3 regions of the Anaerobacillus sp. 63XJN7_5_ISO-PGPR-S23-430 genome follow, and region 3 is predicted to be linked to each of the others. Evidence: a T-box and tRNA genes for the amino acid it is inferred to sense, from the RefSeq annotation. Region 3 holds a T-box; the other regions hold tRNA genes.
What was found. A T-box is a leader RNA that pairs with one kind of tRNA and senses whether it is charged. The one in region 3 lies ahead of tyrS (tyrosine--tRNA ligase), so its partner is inferred to be a tRNA-Tyr.
Positions count from the first base shown of each region.

Region 1 (7,438 bases), 670 kb from region 3:
AGTTCCAACTATTAGGAAGGACTATTCTCTATTTGCAGCGTTACCTTCTTGGATGAACCGGACCAGCGAACATAAGACGGTCCGTTCCATTGTAATTCAAGTTCATGTTCTCCCTCGGAAAGACCACTTGCATCAATATAAGCCTGAAAATCATCATTCTGAATATTTTCAAGCACGCTAGATACACCATATATCTTCATATCCGTAGATCCCGTTTCAGGTTCTGAAATATTTGCTGTTAACCCATCAGATACTCCAGTTACTTTAATTGGTACATCTTCAAATGCTTTTTCATCTTCTTTACCAACTTTAATTTTTGCTTCAACCGTTTCTGGATCTACTTTTTTCATTCCGTCCGGAACTGGTACATCAAGCTCAACCGTTGTATCCTTTGTTATTTTTGATAGATCAAGTGGAATACCGTCCAGAAACTCTAGTTTGCCAAGTTCCTCTTCAGGACCAAAGACAGAAACCTCCGAAGGTTCAAGGTCAATCGATGAGATACTAACACCGTCAGGAAGCTTTCCTTTTTGATCTAGTTTAATCGGCACCTTTTTGTAAGGGGCAGTAATTGGTACTTTTACATCAACTACGGCAGGATCGATCGATACCCCCTGTATTTCTTCCATATTCGCATCATACACATTTAGTGTTATTCTTTCATTAACTTCTTCTTTTGCACCGCTCACATTTACATAGCCTCTAACAAATGCAATTTGCTCAAGCTTGGAATTTGCACCAGTAACTGTAACGGTTTTAGGTGAAACGATCGGTTCTTCTGTCGCATACCCTTCCGAAAGCTCATCTTCCTTCAACAAGTTAATTCCAGCTTGAAAGGTACTCGATTTTTTCTCTTCAATCGTCACAGAAACTCTAACTGGATCAATCGCGACATCTACATTTTCAGGAAAATCTCTGTGTTTTACTGTAACAAGATGTTGACCTGGTGTTAAATTGCGCAAATCGACATAGACCTCTTTATTCGTTAACTTTGATAGCATTAAACCATCTGTGCGGCCTTCAACAATGACATCTACGGTTTCAGGTAAATCAGAAACCACTACGCTATCTTCATCGTATAGCACTTCAAGCTCCATATCTGGTAAACGTTCTGTTTCTGTTTGTTGAGTAAGTAATCCATTAGGATCAGTAGTAGACCCATCAGGCATCGCAACAATCGTGTAAAGCATGAGAGCGAGAAGAAAAGAGATGATTTTGACAAACCAGTTGCTCGTTAACAATTTGTCCATTACTTTTTCCCCCTCCAATTACTAAAGCGGTTGGAAGTCTCAGTCTTAGACACAGAAGGATTTAGCTCAGCATTAAGAAGATCACGTAATACCTCTTCAGATAAATTTCGATGAAGTTCTCCGTTCTTTGTCAGGGAAATACTCCCTGTTTCTTCAGACACAATGAGTGTTAGGCTATCTGTTACTTCACTTATTCCAAGAGCAGCTCTGTGCCTTGTACCGAGTTCCTTCGAAATAAAAGGACTCTCTGAAAGTGGCAAATAACATGCTGCAGCTAAAATTTCATCCTTCTTTAGAATAACCGCTCCATCATGAAGTGGTGTATTCGGAATGAACACATTAATTAAAAGTTCAGAAGTTAATTTTGCATTCATAGGAATACCTGTCTCTACATAGTCATTGAGACCTGTTTCCCGCTCAATGGATATTAATGCGCCAATTCTTCTCTTACCCATATAGGATGATGACTTAATAATGGCTTCCACCATTTTATTCGTCTCTTCCTCTTCAACAGCGGAGCGAGCAAACAATCGACCGCGTCCTAACTGCTCAAGTGCTCTTCGAAGCTCAGGTTGGAAAATAATAATGATGGCAAGTAGTCCATAAAGAACGACCCGCTCTAGAATCCAATGTAGCGTGTTCAGTTCGAAAAAACTACTTAAGAACCATGCGGCAATAATGACCGTAATTCCCTTAAGAAGCTGAACAGCCTTCGTGCCGCGAATAAGCATAATAATTTTATATATCACATACGTAACGAGCAAAATATCAATAATCTCAGTTATGTAATCAAGTACATTTACATTTCCAACAGGCAGCACGGCTCTTCCTCCAAACGTATTGTATTTAGCCTGAAGTTCACTTCTAGTGCATTGCTAAAATACATTTGTAACTTTTTAATTATATCATATTTTTGACAACTTCAAAAAAAGCACATCTCAATTAGTATGACATTTCATATAATTAGTAACTCTGTGATCAAATGTTGAGTTCGGGGGAGAAGAATCATTTTTTTACTACAGCAATAATTCACAAAAATAAACCGCCCTATAGGACGGTTTATTTTTGTTCATCATTTGTAAATACACTACCTATATCTTGAAAAAGGTGTTTCAGCTGAAACCACGTCCAGTCAAGAATATGATCCACCTCTTCGATTTCACCAGTTACCTGTCCAGCAGAGGCCATATACTGTTCTCCATTGATCACAAGAACATCACCTTTAACCTGTCCTTCAATTTCAAGATTACGGTTTTTTACTGTTAGATCTCCTTCAATGACTTCACCCTCAGGAACAATAACCGTATTCGTTTCCTGGTCAAATCTTAAATTACCAGAGAGCGCAGATAATTGATCCTCACTCGTCCATGATGAATAAACAGATCCTGCCATTAATACTAAGAATAAAATCGCCGCTGTTACGAATGGATGAGATTTCATCCATCGTTTCATCCAGACCGTGCGTTTCTCCTGTGGTAGCTGTTGCATTACCTTTGATGTAAAACCATCGGGTGCCTTCATAGAAGGTGAGCTGAGGAGAAACGATTCCGTTTTCTTCAGTTCTTCATAATGCTCTTTGCAATCATGACATGTCTTTAAATGATCAAATAGCTCTTTACGCTGTTGATCTGTAGCTTCTTCATCAAGTACATCATGCATAATTGCAACTATTTCTGCAGGGCATTTCATAGCTTCTCCCCCTTTCTTACTGCTCTCGAAGCTTCTTTCTAAGCGCTTCTCTACCCCGATGTATTCGGGTTTTGACCGTTCCTACTGGTAAATCCAGAATTTCACTGATTTCCTTTAGCGATAACTCCTGAATATACTTTAAAGTTATAGCACTTCGATACTTAGCTGGCAAACTTAGAATAGCCTGATGTATCCCATCCTGTGCCTCTAACGATACAACTTCATCATCAGGTAATGGTTCATCAGTCGACACTTGAGAATACATTGTCAGACCTTCCGTTCCCGAAATTTCAGCATCGAGGTAATAATCCGGCTTTTTCTTTCGCATACGATCAATCGATAAGTTCGTGGCTATACGATATAACCAAGTAGAGAATTTTCGATCAATCTGATAGCGATCAATGTTCGTATAAGCACGAATGAATGCCTCTTGAGCCACATCCTCAGCTTCCTGCCTGTTACCAAGCATTCGGTATGTCAAAGCAAAGACTCGATCTTTATAGAGCTCTACTAACTCCCCAAATGCATTATGGTCCCCTTTTCTTACTTTCAACACGATTCTTTTTACGATTGCATCCATTTTTTCAACCCCCGCTGATTCCTGCGGCTATTATAGTTACGTATCAGGAAAAACAAAGTTTCACTTTTTCTAAAAAAACATTTTCTAATCTTTCCTTATTCTATCACGTTTGAATTACTGTTTTTAATGAAAATACATAATTTTCTAGTGAAAATAGTTTATTTTTTTAATATATAGGGTATAAAGCTATAAATTATTGAGAGGGTGGTTCGGCTCATGGAAAGGTTGAATCGAAAAATAAGCTTTCAAATAAAAAGCGAGAAAGATCATCTCCTTCAAGAAATTGAGGCTTCCCGCAATAAAATGAATTTATTAGCAAGGAACAAACCACTTAGTTCTTCCGAAATAATTGAAATTAGCACTTATCTGGACTATCTATTAAACGAATATGATCAATGTCGAAATAAAAAAACAGCGGCTTTATCTTAAGATAAAGTCGCTGCCTTTGTGTTTATTTTAATTTTTCCCCAAATAAAGATCCCATTAAAGCGACGGCAACAGTAGCCGTTTTATTTTTCTCGTCTAAAATAGGATTCACTTCAACGAATTCTGCAGAAGTTAAAATGTTTGATTCTGCAAGCATTTCCATCGCAAGATGACTCTCACGATAGCTAATTCCTCCAAGTACTGGTGTACCTACTCCAGGAGCATCGTGCGGATCAAGTCCATCAAGGTCAAGACTTAAATGCACCCCATCAGTGTCTTTCGATACATACTCGATAGCCTCTTCCATTACTTGCGTCATACCCATACGGTCAACTTCATGCATCGTATATACTTTAATACCTTTTTCTTTAATCAGTTTACGCTCACCATCATCAAGAGAACGAGCTCCGATAATCACAATGTTTTCTGGTTTAATTTTAGGTGAATATCCTGAAATGCTAGTTAAAGACTCATCACCAATACCAAGACTAACTGCAAGTGGCATTCCATGAATATTTCCTGATGGTGACGTTTCGGAGTTATTTAAATCACCATGCGCATCGTACCAAATAACGCCTAAATTTTCATAATTACGTGCTACACCGGCAAGAGTGCCAATAGCAATACTATGATCTCCACCAAACACTAGTGGAAAGCGCTTTCGATTAATCACTTCATTTACAACATTTGAAAGCTTTTCGCTAGCATCAGCAACTTCTTTCAAATTTTTAAGTTGATGATCCTGTTCTTCTGGACGCTTTTCTGGCCTTCCTATTTCAATATCCCCAAGATCTTCAATATCGTAATTCAAATTTGATAACCGTTCTACAATTCCAGCATATCTGATCGCACTTGGACCCATGTCTACCCCGCGTCTCATTTGGCCAAGATCCATTGGTACTCCTATAATCGAAAGTTTATTATTCATTATGTAGCCTCCTCGTATCCTAGTCTAGCTCTATTCTACCCATATTCCAGTAAATGACTCAACCTGACATAAAATACGAATAAATATTCATACAATTACGTAAATTGATGTTCTTTACGGATAAATATAAGGAACAGTAGCCTGGCCGTGGAGGATCTGAATCATATATCATCTGCAAGGCGCATTAGAAATAGAAAAGTTTCCTACTTCAAAATGATTTTATGACATAAAAAAAACCCTAAACATTGTTTAAGGAAAATGGTGGAGCCTAGCGGGATCGAACCGCTGACCTCCTGCGTGCAAGGCAGGCGCTCTCCCAGCTGAGCTAAGGCCCCATTTGGAGCGGGTGATGGGGATCGAACCCACGACATCAGCTTGGAAGGCTGAGGTTTTACCACTAAACTACACCCGCATATAAAGTTTGGAGCGGAAGACGGGATTCGAACCCGCGACCCCCACCTTGGCAAGGTGATGTTCTACCACTGAACTACTTCCGCATATGGTGAGCCATGAAGGACTCGAACCTTCGACCCTCTGATTAAAAGTCAGATGCTCTACCAACTGAGCTAATGGCTCTTACTGGTGGAGGGGGACGGATTCGAACCGCCGAACCCTGAGGGAGCGGATTTACAGTCCGCCGCGTTTAGCCACTTCGCTACCCCTCCACTGGAAAAATGGTGCCGGCCAGAGGACTTGAACCCCCAACCTACTGATTACAAATCAGTTGCTCTACCAATTGAGCTAGGCCGGCAAATATATAGTATTAACAAATAAAAAAGAGTGCACTCTACTGAGTACTCCTGAAGGTAAAGCAATTATTAAGAAAAATGGTGGAGGATGACGGGCTCGAACCGCCGACCCTCTGCTTGTAAGGCAGATGCTCTCCCAGCTGAGCTAATCCTCCACAGAGTATAGATAAATTAAATTGGTGACCCGTACGGGATTCGAACCCGTGTTACCGCCGTGAAAGGGCGGTGTCTTAACCGCTTGACCAACGGGCCATGTCCTGGAGCTTCCAACCGGATTCGAACCGATGACCCCTTCCTTACCATGGAAGTGCTCTACCTGCTGAGCTATGGAAGCATAATGGCTCCACAGGTAGGATTCGAACCTACGACCGATCGGTTAACAGCCGATTGCTCTACCACTGAGCTACTGTGGAATATTGGTCAGCCTGGCAACGTCCTACTCTTGCAGGGGGAGATCCCCCAACTACCATCGGCGCTGAAGAGCTTAACTTCCGTGTTCGGCATGGGAACGGGTGTGGCCTCTTCGCCATCATTACCAGACTAATCAAAGGTTGTTCCACTAGAAAGTGTTTAACCAAGGACAAGATATATCTTACTATATTTCTTTATAAAGATCAAGAAAAATTTTCATTCCTTGAAAACTAGATAGCACGCACAACGTTTTCCAATAACAATGTCTAGTTCCGCAGGCTACATTCTTGCCCATTTCACTCTTTCACTTCAGGCGAAAAGCGCCTTACGTTCAAGAGCTCCAATGGTCTACGAAAGTGACCAAGCCTGCTTTACTTTTCGTTTTTAGGTTAAGCCCTCGATCGATTAGTATTCGTCAGCTCCACGTGTTGCCACGCTTCCACCCCGAACCTATCTACCTCATCATCTCTAAGGGATCTTACCAGCTTCATGCTGTGGGAAATCTCATCTCGAGGGGGGCTTCATGCTTAGATGCTTTCAGCACTTATCCCTTCCACACGTAGCTACCCAGCTATGCTCCTGGCGGAACAACTGGTACACCAGCGGTGTGTCCATCCCGGTCCTCTCGTACTAAGGACAGCTCCTCTCAAATTTCCTGCGCCCGCGACGGATAGGGACCGAACTGTCTCACGACGTTCTGAACCCAGCTCGCGTACCGCTTTAATGGGCGAACAGCCCAACCCTTGGGACCTACTTCAGCCCCAGGATGCGATGAGCCGACATCGAGGTGCCAAACCTCCCCGTCGATGTGGACTCTTGGGGGAGATAAGCCTGTTATCCCCAGGGTAGCTTTTATCCGTTGAGCGATGGCCCTTCCATGCGGAACCACCGGATCACTAAGCCCGACTTTCGTCCCTGCTCGACTTGTAGGTCTCGCAGTCAAGCTCCCTTGTGCCTTTACACTCTGCGAATGATTTCCAACCATTCTGAGGGAACCTTTGGGCGCCTCCGTTACACTTTAGGAGGCGACCGCCCCAGTCAAACTGCCCACCTGACACTGTCTCCGCACCGGATCACGGTGCTGGGTTAGAATGTCAGTACAGCCAGGGTAGTATCCCACCGACGCCTCCATCGAACCTGGCGGTCCGACTTCTATGGCTCCTACCTATCCTGTACAAGCTGTACCAAAATCCAATATCAGGCTACAGTAAAGCTCCATGGGGTCTTTCCGTCCTGTCGCGGGTAACCTGCATCTTCACAGGTACTATAATTTCACCGGGTCTCTCGTTGAGACAGTATCCAAGTCGTTGCACCTTTCGTGCGGGTCGGAACTTACCCGACAAGGAATTTCGCTACCTTAGGACCGTTATAGTTACGGCCGCCGTTTACTGGGGCTTCGATTCAG
Region 1 covers NZ_CM149686.1:171,081-178,518, reverse strand. Annotated here, with positions in the region: gene AC0VYJ_RS01030 (CdaR family protein) at 12-1,250, opposite strand; gene cdaA (diadenylate cyclase CdaA) at 1,250-2,068, opposite strand; gene AC0VYJ_RS01020 (anti-sigma factor family protein) at 2,310-2,939, opposite strand; gene sigW (RNA polymerase sigma factor SigW) at 2,956-3,519, opposite strand; gene AC0VYJ_RS01010 (aspartyl-phosphate phosphatase Spo0E family protein) at 3,736-3,948, shown strand; gene rocF (arginase) at 3,971-4,873, opposite strand; tRNA gene AC0VYJ_RS01000 (tRNA-Ala) at 5,133-5,208, opposite strand; tRNA gene AC0VYJ_RS00995 (tRNA-Gly) at 5,212-5,285, opposite strand; tRNA gene AC0VYJ_RS00990 (tRNA-Gly) at 5,296-5,370, opposite strand; tRNA gene AC0VYJ_RS00985 (tRNA-Lys) at 5,374-5,449, opposite strand; tRNA gene AC0VYJ_RS00980 (tRNA-Tyr) at 5,454-5,538, opposite strand; tRNA gene AC0VYJ_RS00975 (tRNA-Thr) at 5,549-5,624, opposite strand; tRNA gene AC0VYJ_RS00970 (tRNA-Val) at 5,702-5,777, opposite strand; tRNA gene AC0VYJ_RS00965 (tRNA-Glu) at 5,800-5,874, opposite strand; tRNA gene AC0VYJ_RS00960 (tRNA-Thr) at 5,881-5,956, opposite strand; tRNA gene AC0VYJ_RS00955 (tRNA-Asn) at 5,961-6,035, opposite strand; rRNA gene rrf (5S ribosomal RNA) at 6,046-6,162, opposite strand; rRNA gene AC0VYJ_RS00945 (23S ribosomal RNA) at 6,419-7,438, opposite strand, start outside.
Region 1: it has a tRNA-Tyr gene. The T-box ahead of tyrS (tyrosine--tRNA ligase) is inferred to sense a tRNA for this amino acid. The anticodon was not compared.

Region 2 (7,438 bases), 1.6 Mb from region 3:
CTTCTTCACTCTCTATTAGCAACTCTCCTCCGTGTTGTTCAATAATCTTCAAACAAACTGATAACCCAAGCCCCGTACCACTCTCTTTTGTTGTGAAAAATGGTTCCCCTAGTCGATCAATATCTTCTTTAGAAATACCGGCGCCATTGTCGGTAATCCTTACAGATATAAACATCTCTTGAACATCCATACTCACATGAAGATATTTCGATTTCTCCATTAGACTCATTGCTTCAATAGCGTTTTTCATGAGATTAATAAACACTTGCTTTATTTGATTAGGATCAGCAAAAACAACTGCTTCCTCATTCCCAAAATTCGTTTGTAATGTTACATCGTTCAATAGAGCATTAGACTCAATCAAGGTTGAGACCTGCTTTAATAAACCTTTCATTTCAACATTCGTAAATAATGTACTATGCGGCTTTGCTAGCGTTAGAAGTTCACTTAGCACTAATTCGATACGGGATATTTCTGAAAAGATTATTTCAAAATACGGCATAGTGGATTCCTTCTTCTCAAGCAGTTGAAGAAATCCTTTCACCGATGTTAGAGGATTCCGAACTTCATGAGCAATTCCAGCGGCAAGCTGTGCAGCTGATGCTAGCTTTTCAGATTTAACCGCAAGGGCTTCATTTGTTTTAAGTAACCGCTCTTCTGATTGCTTTCTAAAGGTTTTATCCTTAATCGTTCCTGTCATTCCTTCAAATCTTCCTTTAGAGCTATATTCATATTTAATAAAGACCTCACACCAGACGAACCCCCCGCCTTTTTTCTGAACCCTGAATTCAAATACGTTAGATTTTTCTGCGCCATCTTGGAATCGAGATAATTCTTTATGTATATTCAGCCGATCATCTGGATGTATATAAGATAAGCTGTATGTGCCTATTGATTCCTGAACGTCGTATCCAGTTAACTCACCCCACGCTTCATTCAACCAGATCCAACTACCATCTATTCCAGTTTGAAAAACAACTTCGTTTAAGCTGTTTATGACACTATTATAGTTTTCTGATAGTTTACGATATTTTTCCTCACTATCTTTTAATTTGGACAGAAGTATGACAGAGCGATCATAATAAGAAGAGAACCACCAAACAATCACCATAACTGAGATCGTAAAGAATATGTCCATTAACCAATTGATTTTAATTTCATTCACAGAATAAAGCCAATAATCCCATAATAGAATCGCCATAAAAAACGTTACAACAGATATAATTCTTCCTTTATATCGCTTCATTTCGTCACCATTTCCCAAGTGATTTATTAATTACTAGTTTATTGGAAATGAAGCCTATGTGCAAACACACATGTGCCGTTAATAAAATAAAAAAACTCCTTGAATAAGTAATCTTATTCAAGGAGTTTTGGGTATGCGCCTTAGAGGATTCGAACCTCTGACCCACAGCTTAGAAGGCTGTTGCTCTATCCTACTGAGCTAAAGGCGCACGATATGAATGGTATTCCATCTCAACAAAAGTATACCATGATTAAAATCAGGTTGTGAAGTAGCTTTTAAAACTCTTCTACAATATGTAATGGAGCGGGTGATGGGGATCGAACCCACGACATCAGCTTGGAAGGCTGAGGTTTTACCACTAAACTACACCCGCAAAAATGGCTGGGCTAGCTGGATTCGAACCAACGCATGACGGAATCAAAATCCGTTGCCTTACCGCTTGGCTATAGCCCAATCATGGTGGAGGGGGACGGATTCGAACCGCCGAACCCTGAGGGAGCGGATTTACAGTCCGCCGCGTTTAGCCACTTCGCTACCCCTCCATGATGAAATTGTAATATGGTAGCGGCGGAGGGGATCGAACCCCCGACCTCACGGGTATGAACCGTACGCTCTAGCCAGCTGAGCTACACCGCCACTTAAATTATGTATGGTGCGCCCGAGAGAAGTCGAATCCCTAACCTTCTGATCCGTAGTCAGACGCTCTATCCAATTGAGCTACGGGCGCAAAAAATATATGGTGCGGGTGAAGGGACTTGAACCCCCACGTCGTAAGACACTAGATCCTAAGTCTAGCGCGTCTGCCAATTCCGCCACACCCGCATGTGCTGTGCATCAGCGACGTTTAATAATATACCATTGAATCATTTAAAATGTCAATCATTATTCTAAAAAAATGTAGAAAGTTTCTTTTGCAAAGAGTGAAAGCGTTGACATGCTCTTCTCCCTCTCATACGATAAGTTGTAGAAAAGGAGCTGTTACATATGAGTTTATCACAGTCCATTACAGGCGCAAAAGAATTCGACAAGAAAGACCCTTTAGCCCATTTACGTGATAAGTTTTACTTAAATCCAAATACGCTATATTTGGATGGTAATTCACTTGGTCTTCTATCAAAGAATGCGGAAGCATCCCTTCTTCGATCTCTTGATGACTGGAAGCAACATGGAATTGATGGCTGGTCTGATGGAAAGCAGCCCTGGTTTTATATGGCAGAAAACATCGGTGAGATGACATCAACGCTAATCGGTTCACATGCTTCTGAAACAATTACTACCGGTTCAATTACAACTAACCTTCATCAGATGCTCGCTACTTTTTTTAAACCTTCAGGAAACAAAACAAAAATACTAGCCGATTCTTTAACATTTCCATCTGACATTTATGCTATTCAAAGTCAGCTTGAACTCCATGGGTTATCCCCTAAAACTAATCTAGTACAAGTTCCGAGCCGTGACGGAAGAACAATCCTGGAAGAAGATATCATTGAGGCCATCGATGAGACTATAGCCCTTATTCTCCTCCCTTCCGTACTTTACCGGAGCGGACAATTACTAAATATAGAAAAAATCACAAAAGCAGCCCATTCTAAAGGAGTAATCATTGGCTTTGACTTAGCTCATTCAATCGGAGCCATTCCACATAAACTTCACGACTGGAACGTTGACTTCGCGGTTTGGTGTACATACAAGTACTTAAATAGTGGCCCTGGTGGTGTTGGTGGACTTTTTGTGCACGAAAACCACCTTGGCAGACGACCCGGTCTTGCTGGATGGTTCAGTTCCAAGAAAGAAGTGCAATTCGATATGAGCCATACGCTTACTCATGCTGAAACCGCTGGCGCATTTCAAATAGGCACACCCCACATTTTTAGTATGGCTCCTTTAATAGGAGCTTTGGAATTGATGAACGAAGCTGGCATAGATGCGATTCGAGAAAAATCATTGTCTCTTACCAACTATTTAATGTGTCTTATTAAAGAAAATCTTGCTGAAGATGGTTTTACAATCACTAATCCATCAGAAGATGATCGACGGGGTGGGCATATTTGTCTCGAGCACGATGAAGCTGCTCGAATTTGCAAAGCGCTAAAACAAAAAGGCGTCATTCCAGATTTCCGCTCACCAAACGTCATTCGCCTTGCACCAATTGCTCTCTATTCATCATTTGAAGATGTTTATCATGTTGTCCAAATTCTAAAGAGTATTATGATTGAAAAAACGTATCAGCAGTTTTCTAACGAGCGAAATGTTATCGCTTAAGTGAGTATAATTTGGTTTTTCTCCATTCATACTATGTGAAATGAAGGAGGGAAACAGGATGACTCAGCTGAACGAACTTGAACTTCAAAACCTGCGTCACATGATCGGCGGACATGAAACACTCGCAAACAAACTTGATTCCTATGCCCAATCTTGTACTTGTCCGCAGCTTAAGCAAATGCTTCAAAAGGATGCACAAGACGCACGTAACACACAACAACAATTAATCAGCTTCTTAAATTAAGGAGGGATTTTATGAATGAGAAAGACATGGTAAATGATTATTTATCCGTATTGAACAGCAGCTTAAGTAATTACGGGAGCGTCATTTCTCAAGCTGACAATCAACAACTTCGTCAGGCTCTTCAACAAATTAGAAATACTGATGAGCAGCGACAATATAACCTTTATCAATACGCTAAACAAAAAGGGTATTATCAGCCAGCTGCCAAAGCCCAAACCAATGAAATTCAACAAGTTAAAAACCAACTAACAGCTCCGCAGCAACAACAGAATAATCAGCCTCCCCAGGTCCATTAATCCAGAGCCGGTGAAAACCGGCTCTGTGTCTTTATGCTCATTTTTTCATAATTTTGTAAATAGAGTTTCAGCCTCCCTTTATATGGATAATTAAATGAGTATTACCTATAGGGAGAGATTGATATGGACTATATTCTTAATGCAATAACCGAATTTTCCGCGTTCATCTGGGGTTATCCTATGATGATTTTACTCTTAGGCGGTGGATTATTTTTAACAATCCGCCTCGGCTTCTTTCAAATAATCTTTTTTCCCCACGCTTTAAAACATACCATTGGTAAAATTTTCAAAAAAGAAAAAGGAGATGGCACAATATCACCATTTCAGGCCTTTGCCTCCGCTCTTGCATCTACTGCAGGTGCTACAAACATTGTTGGGGTTCCTGTGGCAATCGCTTTTGGAGGACCTGGCGCTATTTTCTGGATGTGGATTGTCGCTATAATTGGAATGTCTACAAAATTCTCGGAAATTGTTCTTGGGATCAAATACCGAGAGGAAGACAAAAATGGCGTGTATGTTGGTGGCCCAATGTATTACATAAAAAAAGGCTTGGGATGGAAGTTCGCTTCATCTCTATTCGCTTTTGGACTGATGATTGAAATCATTCCAAGTGTCATGGTCCAAACCAACTCCATTTCAACACTCTCAGAAAGTTCTTTTGGATTACCGACTTGGGTAACAGGTGTCTTATTAATTATCCTTATATCAATTGTTGTATTCGGTGGAATACGTAGAATTGGTTCTGTAGCTGAGAAGATTGTTCCATTCATGGTACTTACATATATTGCAGGCGCTATCGGCGTTATGGTGATTAATATAGAAGAGTTTCCAGCTGTTATGAACCTTATTTTCGTACATGCTTTTCAACCGATCTCAGCAGCTGGAGGTTTTGCTGGAGCTGGTTTTGCTGCAGCTGTTAGATGGGGCCTTGCTAGAGGGCTTTATTCAAACGAAGCTGGTATGGGTACGGCGTCTATTGCCCATTCTGCAGCACATACGCCTCATCCATGTAGACAGGGATTATGGGGCATTTTCAGCGTTTTTATCGATACAATCGTTCTCTGCACAGTAACAGCTTTTACAGTGCTTCTTTCAGGAGCTTGGAAAGACGTTAAACCCTCAAATGCAGCTGATATGGTTTCAGATGCTTTCTCTGGACTAATGGGAGCTACATGGGGCCCCATCTTTGTTTCTTCCCTCCTATTGATTTTTGTTATCAGTACGATAGGTGTCCTTGTCTTTTATGGTGAGAAACAAGCTGAATACTTATTTGGCACACCCTTTTCTAGAGTAATGCGATTTGTTTATATTATTTCTATTTTTGTTGGAGCTATTGGAGGACTTCAATTTGTTTGGGAGCTAGTCGACATTACACTCGCCTTGTTTGTTATCCCAAACGTTATTGCGATCTTATTCCTTAGTAAGGAAGTGAAAGAACTAACAGATGACTACAAATTAAATTTCTTAAAGCAAGCCCAAACGAAAGACAAAGGCATTAGTTCATAAGAAATTCACATGGGACATTCACCTAATTTAGGTTCCTCTCCGCTCCTGCCTATATCTTTTCTAGACGGAAACATACAGTGGTAAAGAAAGAGAATTTAAAGGGGGACCTAATATGTATCATGCAAACAATGCACCATACGGAAATGAGCCTTACCAACCAGTAGCTGGAGCTTCTTACGGCATGCCTTGTCACCGACCAGCTGGAAACGGCTTTGCGCTAATTGTTGTACTATTTATCCTGCTTATTATAGTAGGAACAGCTTTTATTAAATGTTAGTTTTTAACAAGCAAGAGCCACTTGGTTCTTGCTTTTTTTAGTTACGCTATGTTAGCTTAATTTTCGATTTATAGTTCATTCATTTTTTGATGAGTCAAAAATCAAGAACGTTCGTTCCATGTCCTTTCCTGAACAATTGTTCCAATTAACTTTGCCTGTTATAGTGATAAAGAATGTATGATGAAAGAAGTGAGACAATGAAAACCTTATTAATCGATATGGACTCGGTTATATGTGACCTTATGTCTGAATGGCACCAGAGATACAATAATGATTACAATGACGACTTGTCTGTTGAGAAACTTGAATGCTGGCGATCTGAAGACTATGTAAAAAATGAGTGTGGAGCTAAAATTTATGAATACCTTGATCAGCCAGGTCTATTTCTTGAACTCAAGCCTCTACCACATGCTATTGAAGTATTGGAACGTCTTTCATCCGTGTATGATGTTATGATTGTCACGAGTAGCCGTACATATGCTTACACTGAAAAAGAACAATGGGTAGAAAAACACCTTCCGTTTATCGGCAAAAGAAATTTGATTTTCTCGCATAGAAAAGAAATGATTCGCGGAGATTTATTATTTGATGATGCTCCACACAACCTCATCGCATTTAAAAATTCAGGGAGAATGGCCATTGCGATGAACTATCGTTATAATCAATATGTCGACGTCCCTCGCGTGAATAACTGGTTGGAATTTGAAGAATGGCTTTCAACATGGAAGTGAGGGTACGGTGGTGACTCAACGAACAGATTTGCTAATAATCGGTGGAGGACCCGCTGGAATTTCTGCTGGAATATGGGCTAAAAGACTAGGCATTAATCATTTATTGCTTGAAGCAAAGGATAGCCTTGGGGGGCAATTAAGTACAATCTATAATCAAATTGTAGACTACCCAGGTATGGTGGTTGCAAACGGTCAGGTTCTACAGGAACAGTTCATAAAACATGCTGAGGAAATCATGTGCGATTATGTTACAAACACTCGCGTAAAGTCGATCGATTGGACTAATCGGATACTTCAAACAGCAGAAGGTAATTCATATATATTTCGCTCTTTGCTTATTGCTTCAGGGTCTTCCCCACGTAGGCTAGATGTTCCTGGTGAACAAGAAATGATCGAGCAAAAAGAAGTATACTCGGCAACTCGAGATAAATTGAAATTCAAAGGCAAACATGTTGCTGTAATCGGGGGCGGAGACCGCGCATTCGAAGGAGCTCTTCTTCTTGCTGAAGCTGGTTCTCAAGTTACACTAATACATCGTTCTGATTGTTTTAAAGCTCGTAAGGAATACAAAGAACCTGTCATGCTCCACCCAAACATCGACATACTAACAAAAACGTTTATTACAAAAATAGATGGAAAAGGAAAGAAGAAACTATTCCTCGCTGACGAAGATCATCACTTTACAATGATGGTTGATGGTCTGTTCATTCGAATTGGTGTTAAACCAAACACTGAACCTTACGAGGATGGCATTGACGTCGATCAGGAAGGATACATTCGATGCAACTCTTATGGTGAAACATCTCTGCCATTCGTCTATGCTGCAGGAGATGTTTGCACTAGACCGCTGTTATCAAGTATTGCCTCCTCAGTTGG
Region 2 covers NZ_CM149686.1:2,410,510-2,417,947, forward strand. Annotated here, with positions in the region: gene AC0VYJ_RS12660 (ATP-binding protein) at 1-1,246, opposite strand, end outside; tRNA gene AC0VYJ_RS12665 (tRNA-Arg) at 1,381-1,454, opposite strand; tRNA gene AC0VYJ_RS12670 (tRNA-Gly) at 1,546-1,619, opposite strand; tRNA gene AC0VYJ_RS12675 (tRNA-Gln) at 1,625-1,699, opposite strand; tRNA gene AC0VYJ_RS12680 (tRNA-Tyr) at 1,704-1,788, opposite strand; tRNA gene AC0VYJ_RS12685 (tRNA-Met) at 1,806-1,882, opposite strand; tRNA gene AC0VYJ_RS12690 (tRNA-Arg) at 1,897-1,973, opposite strand; tRNA gene AC0VYJ_RS12695 (tRNA-Leu) at 1,984-2,068, opposite strand; gene kynU (kynureninase) at 2,231-3,508, shown strand; gene AC0VYJ_RS12705 (hypothetical protein) at 3,567-3,752, shown strand; gene AC0VYJ_RS12710 (spore coat protein) at 3,764-4,048, shown strand; gene AC0VYJ_RS12715 (alanine/glycine:cation symporter family protein) at 4,172-5,554, shown strand; gene AC0VYJ_RS12720 (YjcZ family sporulation protein) at 5,667-5,831, shown strand; gene AC0VYJ_RS12725 (5' nucleotidase, NT5C type) at 6,029-6,562, shown strand; gene AC0VYJ_RS12730 (NAD(P)/FAD-dependent oxidoreductase) at 6,573-7,438, shown strand, end outside.
Region 2: it has a tRNA-Tyr gene. The T-box ahead of tyrS (tyrosine--tRNA ligase) is inferred to sense a tRNA for this amino acid. The anticodon was not compared.

Region 3 (7,438 bases):
TTCATCTTTCAATAAGCTAACATCTGCTGTGATTTTCGAATCAATATCCATCTTCTTCTTAGATGCCACAAGATTTAATGCACCATCATAACAAGCCGCATAAGCAGCAGCAAACAGTTGCTCAGGGTTTGAGCCAGTTTCGCTTGATTTTTCTGTTGGCATAACAAGATTTAAGTCAATTAAACCGTCCGAAGATTTAACTTGTCCATTACGTCCGCCTTCTGCAGTTGCTTGTGAAGTAAACATTACATTACTCATTGAATATCAGCTCCTTCTAATTTGCATACAATTAAAATGTCCCCGTTTCTCCTCTCTTTTAAACGTCTTACTTTTACAAATGCATGCTTTCATTCCATATATCGGTTGATTTTCGTTCAAATACGGGGTATGATTGAACAAGAACATTTGTTCGTTTATTTAAGGGGGAATATGATTGAACACTACTGCTCTGCTTCTCATTGATGTCCAAAATGGAATGTTTCATCGCGGGTCTTCCGTCTACCAAGATGCCAGGCTACTATACAACTTAAAAAAAATCACAGCCTCCGCTAAATCAGAACGCATACCAGTTTACTATATCCAGCATGAAACAAATGGAAATCACCTAAAGCGGAACACGATTGATTGGGAGCTTCATCCCTTTTTCACCATCGAAAAGGAAGATGAAGTGATTTACAAAACAACACCAGATGCCTTTCATCTCACTCGCCTGGAAGAAAAACTCCATTCTAAAAACATCAATCATCTTCTTATAACTGGTATTCAAACAGAAGTTTGTGTAGATTCAACATGTAGGAGCGCCTATAGTAAAGGATTTTCTATCAGTTTAATTGAAGATGCTCACAGTACTTGGGATACGTCTCTACTAAACGCTAAAAAAATCATCCAGCATCATAACCAGACACTTCAATGGTTTGCAGATCCGATCTCAACAGATCAATTTGTTGATAGATTACGCTAAATTTCTACATGCCTAATCGCTTCCACTCATTCAACACTTGTGGAATTTCTAATAACGATTGGATCGAGGCGTCTCCTAACTCTTCGGATGTATTGAACCCTTTCTTCCATATTGTTTTCATTCCAGCGTCACTAGCACCCTTTATATCATTTATCTTATGATCCCCTATAAAAACGGTTTGAGAAGCTTTTAAATCAAGCCGCTCAAGGCTACGCTGGAAAATCACTTTCTCTGGTTTTTTCACGCCCTCTTGTTCAGAAATAAGAATAACGTCAAAATGGTTTTCAATTCCCAGAGCACTAATATTTCTATACTGGAATGCTGTTTTTCCATTGGTGATTAAACCAAGTAAGTACCCACTGCTTTTTAAGCGATCTAGCATATCGATCAAACCATTGAAAGGTTTACAATGAAGGTGAAAGGAACAAATATAATCCTCTAGAAGCGCTTCTGAAGATATTGTTAGTTCATATTCATCTACTAGCTGTTCGTAAACGCGATCTTTCCACGTATACCCATTGTTATCTAAAGTAATGAAACGTGAGCAAAACTGTTCTTCCTCTATGTCTGCTAAAGATGTGAGGTAGCGTTTATATTGGTCATGAATAAAGATATTCACTGAGTCTTTCCTATTCAAAAGCGTCTCATCAAAATCAAAAAGAATCCCTTTTATCAATTGCCTCATTTCCTTTCTAAATCCCACTATATTTTTAGATTAGCATAAATTTTCATAATCTATTTACTTTTGTGTTATTTTATGTAAAATTGGTTGTTAGAATTAGAAAGGGGGAAACTATCAATTGATTAGAAGATTAACTGAAAATGATCATCTTCAATGCCTCTCCTTATTAACACCACACGCTGCAGAGAACTTGTTCATTTTAGGAGATATTGAAGCTTATGGGTATGATCAACCTTTCCAGAAGCTTTGGGGTGATTTCTTAGAGGATGGTACATTGCGAGCTGTTTTATTAAAATATGAAAAAAACTATATTCCGTTTGCACCTGAGGATTTTGACGCAAAAGGTTTTGCAAAAGTGATTTCAGAAGACAGCGATTTCTTTATGATGTCAGGACTTAAACGGGTCACAAGTCAAATACAACCCTTTGTTTCCCATCCTTTTCGCTCAAGTCGTGAATTGTTCTATGCGAAATGTGAGAGTACTAACGAACTTGCCCTCGATAACATCACCAATGTACAAGTCGCTTCATCGCTTGACCTAAGTCACATCCATTCTCTTCATGAACAAATTGGTGAGTTTGACTCATCTGAGACCGTAGAAGAAAAGCGACGAAATCAGGAAAAAGGAGTATCAAGAACATACTTTATTGAGGAGGATGGGAAGCCTGTGTCAGCAGCTTCTACCGCAGCAGAAAATTCTCAATCAGCGATGATCGTTGGTGTTTGTACATTGGCAAATTATAAACGAAAAGGCTATGCTTCAAAATGTACAAGTAAGCTTTGTTATGACGTCCTTAAGGAAGGAAAAGTCCTATGTCTTTTCTATGATAATCCAGAGGCAGGAAACATTTACAAGCGAATAGGCTTTCAAGATATCGAGAAATGGATGATGATTCATTTTGAAACAAAAGAAGCTCTTGTTTAATCTCTCCGATCCTTGCTTTCAATAAGGATCGTTTTTTTATTGTCTCTTTTAAATTCAATCGTATAAAACTTCTATCAATCTCTTTTGTTGCCAGCTAGACACAACTATTCATGAATTAGCCTTGAGATTAGGTTATAACTTTCTTACTATTAAAGTGTGGATAAAGGTTTACAAGATTACTGAAGTGGCCATACTGTTTATTCAGAAATGGACGTAAGAAATGAAGGGAAGGAAAAATTGTTATGAAAAAAATCGGATCGTGGGTATCTATCCTTAGCATTTCTATGGTGCTAGCAGCGTGCGGACAGGATAATGCAAATGAGTCTAACAACGCCTCGACGGCAGAGGAAACTCAGGTCGAAACACTTGATGTTGCACTAGATACTCCTGAAAAAGTAGAAAAAGGTGAAAAGATTACTTTTTCTGCAACGGTTACACAGGGTGATGAAAAGGTAGACGATGCTGACGAAGTTATGTTTGAAGTATGGAAAGAAGGCTCCAAAGAAGATAGTGAAATGATCGAAGCTTCTCATGATGGTGAAGGCGTTTATACTGCTGAAAAGGAACTCGACGATGCTGGTAAATACTTCGTTCAATCTCACGTGACAGCTCGTGACCTACATACGATGCCGAAAAATGAAATGATGGTCGGTTCTGAAGAAGAAGCTGCTTCTGAAACTGATGAACACGCGCACGAACACGAAAGCGACGTATCCATCCATCTTATGAAGCCCGAAGAGATAAAAGCGAATGAAGATGTTTCGTTCATGGCACACCTTCAAAAAGACGAAGAAGCCTTAACTGGTGCTGACGTTCGCTTTGAAATTTCGAAAGTAGATGAAGAAAAAGCTGAGTGGGTTGACGCTGAAGAAATGAAGGATGGGGAATATGAAGGAACGACTTCTTTTAAAGAAGCTGGTGACTACACCGTTACCATCCATGTAGAGAACGATGAAGGTCTTCATGAACATACCGAAGAAAGTGTCACCATTACAGAATAATAAAATCCTCCCCCTCTATTCGAGGGGGAAATTTTTACTATGCTAGTTTTATTTTCTTGAATTTCCTTTTGCCCACTTGAATGACCAATCCATTTTTCACTTCAATTTCCTCATTCACTTCTGTTACTTTTACCTCATTTAGCTTAATACCGCCATTCTTCACCATTCGTCTAGCTTCACTTGTTGAAGGTAGCATGCCTAGTTTAGCGATCAATGTTGGCACAGTTACCATCCGATCTCCATCCCATATGACTTCCTCAATATCGGTTGGAAGCTGCTTTTGCTGAAAGATTTGTTGAAACTCCACTTCTGCTTTTTCAGAAGCATTTTCTCCATGAAACATGCGAACGATCGTCTTAGCTAAATTCATTTTAGCTGTTCTTGGATGGATTTCTTCTTGTTCAATTTCTTTACGAACCGTAAGCTTTTCCTCTAGAGATAGATCCGTGATTAATTCGGTATATTTGACGACCAGCTCATCAGGAATCGACATCGCTTTTCCATACATCTCTGATGGCTTCTCTGTAATCCCAATGTAATTCCCTTTGGATTTAGACATTTTTTCAATCCCGTCTAATCCCTCTAGAAGAGGCATCATTAAGACGACTTGCTTCTCTTTTCCGAACTGCTCTTGAAGGTGACGCCCCATTAAAACGTTGAAATATTGATCATTTCCACCGAGCTCAATATCACTTTCAAGATGAACAGAATCATAGCCCTGCATTAAAGGGTAAAAGAACTCATGAAGCGAGACAGGCTTATTCGCCTTCATTCGATTTTCAAAATCATCGCGCTCAAGTAAACGAGCAACCGTTATTTTTCCAGCGAGTTCAATAACGTCTTCAAACTTTAGTTCAGATAGCCACGCCGCATTGTAGTGGAGCTCCACTTTGCTTTGATCAAGAACCTTACCAAACTGCTCAAGATAAGTTCCAGCATTTCGTTTCACCTCTTCATCCGTTAGCTGCACTCTTGCTGTTGATTTTCCAGTAGGATCACCAATTTTACCTGTAAAGTCTCCAATAATGAGTTGGATGATATGGCCATTTTCTTGAAACTGCCTTAACTTATTTAACACAACGGTGTGACCAACATGGACATCGGGCGCAGAAGGATCAAGACCCAATTTCACTTTAAGTGGCTTATTCTTAAAAATCGAAGTGGCTATTTTATGCTTAAGTTCATCTCCAGGAATGACTTGACTCGTTCCATGTGTATAAACCACATATTGCCTTTCCATTTCCTTTCTTTGTTCTTCTGTTAATTGATCCATGATTGAGTTCATTCCTGTCGACCTCCTAATTATTAAATTTCATATGAAAAGCCACGTCCCCTCTATATAGTAGGGACGTGGCTTACACGCGATACCACCCTGATTGAAGAAATAACTTCTTCCGGCTCGAATACGATAACGGTTTTCCCGTTCCTGACTAGTTAGATCACTCTGTTCATCAAGAAGGCTCTGAGGGGTAATTCACGGTTAGACTGTACCAGTTCACACCAACCACTGGTTCTCTGACACTACTCGTCATAACACGCTACTGCTTCCTCTTCCTAGCCTATTGTTATTTACGATGCATGAATTTCTCATTACTTTATCTTCTTTTACGCTAGTTGTCAATTTGTTTCTTCAGAAGCAGTTTGGAATTTCTCACAAAAAAGAACGCAGCCTTGCAAGACTGCGCCTTTTTCATTATTGTTTATTTAATTCTTTTAACACGACAGTTGAAAGAATATCGATGAATTCTTCCTGTGCGTTTGGCATTTCTGGTCGATAATAATTTGCACCGATTTCATCTGTTACAACTTTACATTCATAGTCATTATCAAATAATACTTCCAAGTGATCGGCTACGAATCCTACTGGAGCATAAACAAACGATGTAAAACCTTGTTTTTCATAAAGATCTCTTGTTAAATCCTGTACGTCTGGGCCAATCCATGGATCTGGAGTGTTCCCTTCACTTTGCCATCCTATTGCCACGTTCTTCACACCTGACTCTGCTACGATAAGATCTGCCGTTTCTTTCAATTGGTCTGGATAAGGGTCTCCATTTGCAATGATTTTTTCAGGTAAACTGTGCGCGGAAACGATTAGGACAGATTTCTCGCGTTCTTGATCTGCCATCCCTTCAAATATCTCTTTAATACGCTTCGCCCAATAAGAGATAAATTTAGGCTCGTCATACCAGCTCTCAACAGAATGAATAACTGGGCCACCTAGTTTTCCAGCTTCTTCTTTTGCTCGTCCATTATAAGATTTGATACTAAATGTAGAGAAGTGAGGCGCCAACACAATACTAACGGCTTCTTCAATACCATCATTGTGCATTTGCTGTACCGCATCTTCTACAAAAGGCTCGATATGCTTTAATCCGATATAAAGCTTAAACTCAATTTCATCTTGAATTTCATTAAGGTGAGCTTCAAGCCCTTTCGCCTGATCTTCCGTAATTTTGGCAAGTGGCGATATTCCACCAATTGCTTTGTATCGGTCCTGAAGATCTTTTAGCTGCTCGTCAGATGGCTTGCGGCCTCTTCTAATATGTGTGTAATAACGTTCAATATCCTCTTCTTTATAAGGCGTTCCATACGCCATTACAAGTAATCCCATTGTCTTTTTAGCCATGAATGTGTTCCCCTCTCATACAGTGATTAATTAAATAAACTATCTTTTTATAATCATTATCATCTAGGTATCAGTATACCTTTTTTTCTCCCCTGAATCAAAGGAATCTGACTATAAATTCGTAACGTTTTGTGTCACTCCTATTGAAGCAAACCTTTATGTATTTTGCCACTTCCGATGCGCTTCCTATCACAGTATAGCGAACATTAAGCGTTCTGTCTTTCTCTTCCTCCACTTCTATTTCATCCTATCCACCATTTTCAGATTTCATACTGTGGTTGAATAACGCGGTAGTGAAGCTGGGGTTAGGTGCGTGACCCCCGCTTCCCCCCACAAAAAAAAGCTGCGCATCATTGCGCAGCTTTTTCCAATTTATCTATTTTTCCATTGCGCCATTATGCTTCGATACAACTTCACGCAGATCCGTGTCGTCTTGCTCTTCTGTATTAAAAACTAACACGTAGCGAAACTCTCTGTCCGCTTCCTCAGATGGATCAGCATTTTCTTCTTGCTTGCCTGTTGGCGTTTCATTAGAGAAAAACAAATCGTTATTCGCTCCAGCCGGGGTAGCAGTTCCCTGTCCCTGAACTGGTGTATCGATACTAAGCTTTTGATCTTCTGGAATATGTTCAACTGACAATTGACTTACCGAATAAGCCTGCAAATCAGCTTTTGCACTCTCTGCATCGTTCTCTGTTGTAAAATAAGCTTGTAATGATTTACTCATGTCAATCCAACTCCTTTTTATGATCTCACAAAAAGGGTTTCCCGATTCTTGCCATCTTTAATCATCGTGATAAAAATTAATGTCTTTTAGCGACGATCACCATGGAAACAAAGACTGTGCTAATCAGCATGGCGGCTAATGCACTCAGCACTGTTACTGAGCTAATATTCACTATGTTGAATTGTAGAAGAAAAAGAAACACCATGATATAACCTAGTACAGCAAAGTACGAATAAAACATCCCTTTCTCTCGAATCATTCGACTTCGCTCGTCCCGTGCCTTAAACTGCGGCTGAAGATAGCTTAAGCAAAAGGTCATAATAGACATACTCATCATCATATAACTTGCAGGAATAGGTTCATTTCCTGTGCCAAGACCAACACTAATCAGTAATAAAGCATTCAACGCAAAAAAGACGCCAAATCCGATATACGTTTTATTCATTGCCACTTCTAATCCCCCTCAGAATCCAAATAAAAAATCTCCTCCACAATCGTTCCAAACAACCTCGC
Region 3 covers NZ_CM149686.1:840,896-848,333, reverse strand. Annotated here, with positions in the region: gene AC0VYJ_RS04585 (organic hydroperoxide resistance protein) at 1-258, opposite strand, end outside; gene AC0VYJ_RS04580 (isochorismatase family protein) at 434-961, shown strand; gene AC0VYJ_RS04575 (HAD family hydrolase) at 966-1,646, opposite strand; gene AC0VYJ_RS04570 (GNAT family N-acetyltransferase) at 1,762-2,568, shown strand; gene AC0VYJ_RS04565 (FixH family protein) at 2,811-3,569, shown strand; gene tyrS (tyrosine--tRNA ligase) at 3,607-4,854, opposite strand; T-box leader at 4,911-5,134, opposite strand; gene hemH (ferrochelatase) at 5,263-6,198, opposite strand; gene AC0VYJ_RS04550 (hypothetical protein) at 6,575-6,925, opposite strand; gene AC0VYJ_RS04545 (permease) at 7,002-7,370, opposite strand; gene AC0VYJ_RS04540 (helix-turn-helix transcriptional regulator) at 7,379-7,438, opposite strand, start outside.